Regions from separate parts of the Pseudodesulfovibrio hydrargyri genome, predicted to be linked through region 1. Evidence: predicted binding sites of a transcription regulator. Region 1 holds the regulator's gene; the other holds the start of a gene.
What was found. The regulator sigma-54, encoded in region 1, starts transcription at its own class of promoters, with help from an activator protein. The targets are predictions, from matches to a motif close to CTGGCACGGNNNNTGCTT.
Positions count from the first base shown of each region.

Region 2: BerOc1_RS06035 (SHOCT domain-containing protein) is a predicted target of sigma-54. The motif match lies at 3,041-3,058, and genes of this name have one in related genera.

Region 1 covers NZ_LKAQ01000001.1:52,743-56,999, forward strand. The annotation lists gene BerOc1_RS00260 (PTS sugar transporter subunit IIA) at 1-184, opposite strand, end outside; gene hpf (ribosome hibernation-promoting factor, HPF/YfiA family) at 187-729, opposite strand; gene rpoN (RNA polymerase factor sigma-54) at 766-2,175, opposite strand; gene lptB (LPS export ABC transporter ATP-binding protein) at 2,413-3,138, opposite strand; gene BerOc1_RS00280 (LptA/OstA family protein) at 3,139-4,020, opposite strand; gene lptC (LPS export ABC transporter periplasmic protein LptC) at 4,004-4,257, opposite strand, start outside.
Region 2 covers NZ_LKAQ01000004.1:343,155-347,411, reverse strand. The annotation lists gene BerOc1_RS06050 (HDOD domain-containing protein) at 1-607, shown strand, start outside; gene BerOc1_RS06045 (NifU family protein) at 733-954, shown strand; gene gltX (glutamate--tRNA ligase) at 1,235-2,632, shown strand; gene BerOc1_RS06035 (SHOCT domain-containing protein) at 2,718-3,011, opposite strand; gene rpmB (50S ribosomal protein L28) at 3,301-3,516, opposite strand; gene BerOc1_RS06025 (YceD family protein) at 3,749-4,257, shown strand, end outside.

The DNA.
Region 1 (4,257 bases):
CGTCTCCGATGCCGGTGGAACCGAGCCGTTCACGATCGAGAAGGACACGGACCGCATGGTCCGTGTCCATCTCTGGATATTGTACGCCCAGGGGGGCGACGAGTTCATTCAATACGTCCGACTTGGTTGCGGACTCGAGTTCGGGAAGGATCAGCTCCTTCGCCAGGTAATCACTGAGTTTCATGCTTAGTTTCCGGGGTCGATGAGGCCGTAATCGCCGTTCTTTCTCTTGTATATCACGTTGACGCCGTCGGTCTCCGCATTGAGGAAGACCAGGAATTCGTTGTCACGGGCATCCAGCTGCATGGCGGCCTCGTCCACGGACATGGGCTTGGGCTCGTATGCGTCGGTGCCGACGATGGTGGGCGCTGAACCGGGAGCGATGTCCTCGTAGGACAGGTAGTTCATCTGCACCATCTTATTGGGACGCGCCTGCCTGGGGCGATTCTTCATCTTTTCGCGCATCTTGCGCAGCTGGGCCTCCAGCTTGTCCAGGACCATGTCGATGGTGGAGTACATGTCCTCCGAATCTTCATAGGCCGAGATATGTATGCGATCCGAGTTCAGGATCACGTCCGCCTTGTGGCGGAACTTGTCGACCAGCAGGTTGACCTGGAGATCGGCCTCCGCATCGGAAACGTATCTTGCTACCTTTTCAAAACGCTTTTCCGCATAACCCTTGAGGTGATCGGAAGGCTCGAAGTTCTTGAAAGTGAAGCTGATGTTCATACGCTGCCTCCTGGTTGAGAGTGCTTCAAGCAGCCCCTAGAAGTACTGCTTTCGTTTCGAAGACGAAGCTATGCCCATGGCCGAGCGGTATTTGGCGACCGTGCGCCGGGCGATGTTCACTTCCAGCTTTTCCTGGAGGATCTCGCCTATCCTCTCGTCGCTGAGCGGTTTCTTCGTGTCTTCATCTGCGATCATTTGCTTAATGAGCGCCTTGACGCTCTCCGAACCCACCTGGGACCCGTCGTTCAGGTCCAGGGCCGAGTTGAAGAAGAACTTCAGCTCGAAGATGCCGTGAGGGGTCGAGACATATTTGTTGGTCGTGATCCGGCTCACGGTGGATTCGTGCATCTCGATGTCTTCCGCCACCTCCTTGAGGATGAGGGGTTTGAGCTTTGTCACGCCCTCCTCGAAGAATGCCCGTTGGAAGCCGACAATGCTCTCAACTACTTTATACAAGGTTCGCTGCCGCTGGTACAGACTTTTCATCAACCATGCGGCGGAACGCATCTTTTCCTGGAAATATTCCTTCTCCTTGTCGGCCGCGCCCTTCATGGAATCCATGTAGAAGGTGTTCATCTGGAGCCTCGGCATACCGTCCTCGTTGAGGATGATGACGAAGTCCTCGCCGTACTTGTAGACGAACACGTCCGGGCTGACGTAGTGCGGCTCGGTGCTGGAGAAGTTGGCACCCGGCATGGGATCGAGCGTCTGCATCAGATCCAGGTACGACTTGAGCTCGTCCATGGTGATCTTGAACTTGCGCGCCAGAGGCTTGTAACGATTCTTCTCCAGGTCCTCCAGGTGGTCGCTGACCAGGGAGACCAGGATCGGGTCGTCATATCCGAGGACCTCCATCTGGACCAGCAGGCACTCCTGCGGGGTCCGGGCGCCCACGCCGACCGGGTCCAGGTGCTGGATGCGGCGCAGAACGGACTCGATCTCCTCCTCCGAGGCCTGGACCATGGCGGTCAACTCCTCCATGGTGGCCTGCAGGTAGCCGTTGGCGTCGATATTGCCGAGGATGACGTCGCCGATGGCCAGCTCGTGCTCGGAGAAGTTGGACAGGCGCATCTGCCAGTTCAGGTGCCCTTCCAGAGAGGGCTTCGAGGCCAGGCGGGCCTCGAAGGACATGCCCTCCTCGGGCATCTCCATGTCGCGAGACAGGGCCTGCTTGGAGGTGGAGGAAAATTCGCCCAGGTAGTTTTCCCAGTCCGCGTTGCGGACCAGTTCCTCCTCGGCCTGGGATTCGGTCAGGACCTCGGTCTTGTCCGGGACCTCGGTGTCGGTCTCGGTTTCGTCCAGGAAGGGATTCTCCAACAATTCCTGCTGCACGGTCTCCAGCAGTTCAAGCCGCGACAGTTGCAGCAGCTTGATGGCCTGCTGCAACTGGGGCGTCATGACCAGTTGCTGTGAGAGCTTGAGCTGTTGCCGAAGTTCCAATCCCATGATGCGCTACCCGCTTGAGGTTGTGTTTATCGATTGCCGGATAAAGAAATTTTTTTTAACCGCCAGACATTTTTTCCGGTTCAACCATGCCACAGTGAACTAAAGGATGCAACACAATTGTGTTAACATCCTGTTTACATTAATATTTCCGCCTGCATATTATGATATGAAAAAAGTGTACCAACCTTTAGCAACGGTGTAAATCGGGAAAGAGGAAAAAAAGACGAAAACGGCGGGCTAAAGCCGGAAATCCTCGCCCAGATATATCTGCCGGGCGCGGCTGGACTTGACGATCTCGGATGGGGCTCCCTCCAGGATGACCGTGCCCTCGTAGACCAGGTAGGCCCGGTCGCAGATATTCAGGGTTTCCCGGACGTTGTGATCCGAGATGAGGATACCGATATCCATGGACTTGAGCACGGAGATAATCTCCTGGATGTCGATGACCGCGATGGGATCGATACCGGCAAACGGCTCGTCCAGGAGGATGAACTGCGGATCGAGGATGAGCGCCCGGGCTATTTCGAGCCTGCGCCGCTCGCCGCCGGACAGGAACATGGACGCCTGGTCCGCCAGCTTGGTGATGGTGAACATCTCCATGAGTTCGTCGGCCCGGGCCCGCTGTTGCCGCGAGGTCATGGAGGTCTGCTCCAGGATGATCTCCAGGTTCTGGCGCACGGTCAGTTTCTTGAAGATGGAGCTTTCCTGGGGCAGATAGCTCACCCCCAGGCGGGCGCGCTCGTGCAGGGGCTTGTCCGTGAGCACGTGGCCACCCAGGGAGACCTCCCCGGTGTTGGGCTGGACGATGCCCACGAGCATGTAGAACGTGGTCGTCTTGCCCGCGCCGTTGGGGCCGAGCAGACCGACCACCTCGCGCGCGTCGAGCTTGATGTTGATGCCGTGCACGACCTCTTTCTGACCGTACCGCTTGGACAGGTTGGTTGCGCGCAGACCCTCGGCCATTTATTGCACCTTCAGGTTGCCGGGAGTCATGAAGACGGCCTTGACGCGCTGCTTGCCGCCGATGACCTCGGACCGGTCGTCCTTGATGTGAAAGTTGATGACCTCGCCGGTCAACGAGTTGGGGCCGTCCTGGAGCTTGGGATCCCGCTCCATCTTGAGCAGTTGCGGGCCCACCAGGTAGGTAAGCAGGCCGCAGGTCCCCTCGGTGGTCCCCTTCTTGGCACGCACGTTGCCGTCGGCCACGATGCGGTCCACGCTGTCGGCGGAGAATTTCTTGTCGGTGCTGGACGCGAGATAGGCCGAGAGCTTGTCGGCCCATAGGGTCAACTCGCCGTGGGTGGCGACCACGTGGCCCACAAAGGAAATGACCTTGCCGGTCTCGTCGTAGGTCATGCGGTCGGAGGTGATCTTCACCGGCAGGCGGCTCGGGTCCACGCCCACCGGGATGGGCGCGGGCGGCGTCGCGGCCACCGGGGCCTTGAGCTCGCCCTCGCCGGAATCCTTTGCCGGAGCAGGCGTCGGCGCGGGCTCTGATGCGGTGGCGGAAACGGACGCGGCCATCTCGGCCTCGATCACCTTGAGGTACTTGGCGTTGGCGTAGCCCACGGCCTTGGCCGGGTCGCGGTCCTTTTCGCCCAGCTCGAACACGGCCAGCCAGCCGTTTTGGGGAAAGTCGGTCCTTACCCGCTGCCCCTTGGCCAGGGTGACCACGTGCTCCGCTCCGGGCCGGGGCGCCTTGCGGACGTTGAGGTTGACCGTGGCCTCGCGCACCTCGCCCCAGTCCTGGGCCATGGCCCGGGCCGGAACCAGCAGCAGGGCCAGCATCAGCAGAATTCCCGTATGGCGAACCGTTTTCAGCAACGTCTTATTCCTTGTTTTCATTCAAAGGACTCCTTCCCAGCCCTTCGGGGGCCAGCAGCGCTTCCACGCCGCCGGCGGCCACCATCTGTCTCGTGACCAGGTCGATCTCCAGGGCCTTGGCCTGGACGGTCATGTCCGGGCGGCGCACGGTCACGCCGCCCTTGAGATACACCTTACCTATTGCGCCCACATAATCAAGGTGCTGGGCGTCCAAGGCCATGTCGCCGAACCGGCCGCTGACCCCGTCGTACAGGGTCA
Region 2 (4,257 bases), on a different contig from region 1:
GAACCAGCTGTCCACCCTGGCCGTGGGCACCTCGGTCATGTCCCTGTTCAAGGACGTGCCCGCCGACGTCATCAACATGGAGCAGTTCTGGAAGCACTCCATCTGCTGCGGCCTCATCGCCCGGCGGCTGTGCCGCATCACCGGCCAGGGCGACCCGGATCGCGCCTTCGTGTCCGGTCTGCTGCACGACATCGGCCAGCTTATCCTGCTCCAGGTGGAGCCGGAGCGGGCCACGGCCGTGCACGCCCACGCCCGGGCCAAGGACGTGGTCCTGTTCGTCGAGGAAAAGGCGCTGCTCGGCTTCGACCACGCCACCCTGGGCGGCATGCTCCTGCGCAAATGGAATTTCCCCTACATCCTGGTTTCGGCCGTGCTCGAACACCACCAGCCCAAGGCCGGGCACAAGGAGGCCGAACCGCTCCTGGTCCACTGCGCCGAAACCATCGCCACCGGCCTGGGCGTCGGCTCCAGCGGCGAGTTCTTTGTCCAGCCCCCGGTCCCGGAGATATGGGATTCCATGCACTTCACCCCGGAGCTGATGGACGAGATGGTCGAGGACCTGGACGAGGAGCTCGACGAGGCCTTCTCCATCCTCATCGACCGCTAGCCGGGCCGCCGGAAAACGGCTAGCCCGAACCCCATGCAACCCCACCGGCCCGCGCGCCGGGTTTGACAACCGGCGCGCCAGGCCGTAGATGTTCCGACCGAACCCGAATTCACGGAGGTTTTGTCATGCGAGAAAAAGTGGAAGCCGTGCTGGACAAGGTCCGTCCCATGCTCCAGGGCGACGGCGGCGACGTGGAACTGGTCGAAGTCACCGATTCCGGCATCGTCAAGGTCCGCCTGACCGGTGCCTGCAAGGGATGTCCCATGTCCCAGATGACCCTCAAAAACGGCATCGAACGGATCATCCTCAAGGAACTCCCCGAAGTGAAAGGCGTCGAAGCCGTGTAGCGGTGAAGATGCCTCCGGCCGCCGGGGGAAGGGGAGAGGGAAACCCTTTGAGAAAAGGGTTTCCCTCTCCCCTTCCCCCGGGACCCCCCATCCCCCACTCCCTTCCTAAACTTTTTTGGGTCGCTTCGCGAGGGGGGCGGGGAAGCCGAGGGCATTGGGACGACGTATTACATACTAGAAACCTCGTCGCGTTCGCACCATCCGCGAAGCGGCGATAAAAAGTTTTGGAGATTCTTAAGAACCTTTTTCAAAAGGTTCTTAAGCCGCCGGAGGCATTCATATGACCAAGATCGTTTCCCGTTTCGCGCCGAGCCCGACCGGGTTTTTGCATATCGGCGGTGCGCGCACCGCGTTGTTTTCCTGGCTGCTGGCCCGGTCGAAGGGCGGCGAGTTCCGCCTGCGCATCGAGGACACGGACCGCGAGCGGTCCACCCAGGAGGCGACGGACGCCATCATCGACTCCATGCGCTGGCTGGGGCTTGAGCACGACGGCGAGATCGTGTTCCAGTCCGAGCGCGCGGACCGGCACAACGAGGTCATCGACCAGCTCATCGCCTCGGGCCACGCCTATTACTGCGACTGCAGCAAGGAGGACGTGGACGCCATGCGCGAGAAGGCCATGAAGGAAGGCCGCAAGCCCAAGTACGACGGCACCTGCCGCGACAAGGGGCTGACCTCGGGCGTGGTCCGGCTCAAGGCCCCGCAGGAAGGCGCCACCGGGTACAAGGACATGGTCAAGGGATACATCTCGGTGGAGAATACGGAGATGGACGACATGATCCTGCGCCGTTCGGACGGCACCCCGACCTACAACCTGGCCGTGGTGGTGGACGACCACGATATGGGCGTGAACCATGTGCTGCGCGGCGACGACCATGTGAACAACACCCCGCGCCAGATCCTGATCTACCGGGCCATGGGCTGGGACGTGCCGGAGTTCGGCCACGTGCCCATGATCCTGGGGCCGGACAAGAAGAAGCTTTCCAAGCGCCACGGCGCGCTGTCGGTCATGGAGTACGAGAAGATGGGCTACCTGCCCGAGGCCGTGACCAACTACCTGGCCCGGCTGGGCTGGTCCCACGGCGACCAGGAGCTGTTCACCATGGACGAGATGGTCGAACTGTTCACTGCGGACGGGCTGGGCAACTCGCCGTCCGTCTTTGACCTGACCAAGTTCGAGTGGGTCAACGGTCAGTACATGCAGAAGGCCGACCCGGACCGGTTGGCCGGGCTGCTCTGCGACTTTCTGGCCCGCGAGGTGGGCGAGGAGGAGGCCAAGGCCGTGACCCGCGAGCGGTTCGCCAGGATCGCGCCCCTGTTGCAGCCCCGGGCCAAGTCCGTGCTCGACATGCTGGAGCAGGCCCGCCCGTTTATCGTGGACGCGGCGTTTTTGCCCTACGACGAAAGTGCGGTGAAGAAGTTTTTGACCGAGGAGACCAAGCCGCTGCTCGCGGAGATCGCCGAGCGCATGGAGGGGCTGGCCGAGTTCACCGAATCCGCCCTGGAGGAAGTGCACAAGCGGTTCATCGAGGACAAGGACATCAAGTTCAAGGTCATCGCCCAGCCCATCCGGGTGGCCATCACCGGCAAGACCCAGTCCCCGGGCCTGTTCGAGACCATGGTCGTGCTCGGCAGGGAACAGACCCTGGCCCGCATCAACAGGGCGGTCGAACTGTAGGCTTTACCGCGTCCGTTGGACGAGGAGGCCCCCGCCGGAAGGAGAGTCCGGCGGGGGCCTTTGCTTGGGGAGGTGTGTATGTCCGTTAGCTGTTGCGAAGCTGATCCTTCATGGCGCGATACGTTTCCCGGTCGATTTCACCGGCCGCGTATCGGCGTTCGAGGACATCCACCGGCGTCTCCGGTCCGGAATGTGTGGCGGGTTTCCGGATCAGGCGCACCGTGAAATATGTCATCATGCCCAGGATGAGGAGTTGGACGATCCCCCCGAAAGGAAGGCCCAGCCCCGTGCCCATGTCGTCGGACCAGCCGCCGAACATGGCGCCGTGCCCGAATCCCGGGCTGGTACACCAGTTTGCGTATGCGGTCAGATCATCCATGAAGCCTCCAGAGCGTGTTTGTCTGAAGAAAGCACGGACCGTGCCAAACTGTTTGTCCTGTTATTCAAGTGACTTGTAGGGACGCTGCTCGGACAGGGGAGGTGCAAGTGTGCAAGCCGTTGCGCGCGGGGCCGGAACGATCCTGCACAAGGGGCGTGTTGAAAAGCAAAGAGGGGGATGCGCGTCCGGTCGAGCGGCGGGGCGGTGTCACCCCCGGGGCATGGGACGCAAAAAAGTTGCCGCCGAGGGATCGGCGGCAACTTTTCGCAAACGAAATGTGCTGCGGCGCTTAGGCTTCGGGCTTCTGCGCGGCCACAGGCTTGACCACGGCACCGTTGCGGATGCAGCGGGTGCAGGCCTTGATGCTGACGACCTGGCCGGACTCCAGCTGATGGCGGACCTTCTGCAGGTTCGGCATGAAGCGGCGCTTGGTCTTGATATGGGAGTGGCTGACGTTGTTGCCGCTCTGGGGACCCTTTCCACAAATATCGCAAACCTGGGACATTGCGACCTCCTGGTGTATTCTAAGGAAATAATTCGTTTTCGCTCGTAAAAGGCCGCCGGATCATGGTAGCTTCTCCAGGCAGCGGGAGAGAATCCTTACCGAGCCCGGCAACAAATGGCAAGGGTTTTTTTCTTGACAGGGGATTTTAATACCATATAGGAAGCACCGGTTGTCCGGCCTCGTGGCCGGGCCTTGCCGGTATGGAAAGGGCCGGGGAAAAACGGAGAGAACCATGGTTGAATTCTGGCTGACTATCAGCGACATTGCCGCAGAGGGCCGAGGCTTCACCTTCGACGACCAGAACTTCTGGCGCGAGGCGTGGCGCGAATTCAAGCTGGACATCCGTCCGGAACGCGACCTGGTGGCCGAATACTCGGTCCTGCCCCAATCCGACGACGGGGCGCTGGTGCGCGGCACCCTCAAGGGGGCGGTCCGGCTGGTCTGCGACCGTTGCGCCGAGCCGTTCGCCTTCGAGATCGACGCGGCCTTCGACGCCTACGAGCAGTTGCCCGGCGGCGAGGAGACCGAGGGCGAGCCGCGCATGCGCCTGGACAACGGCCAGCTGCAGCTCGACATGGGCGCCATCCTCTGGGAGGAATTCGCCCTGGCCCTGCCGTTCAAGCCCCTGTGCGCGGATACGTGCGAGGGGATATGTCCCGGCTGCGGCGCCAACCTCAATACCGGCAAGTGCGCCTGCCAGCCGGATGAGGGCGATGAAAGGCTTGCGGTTTTCCGCGACTT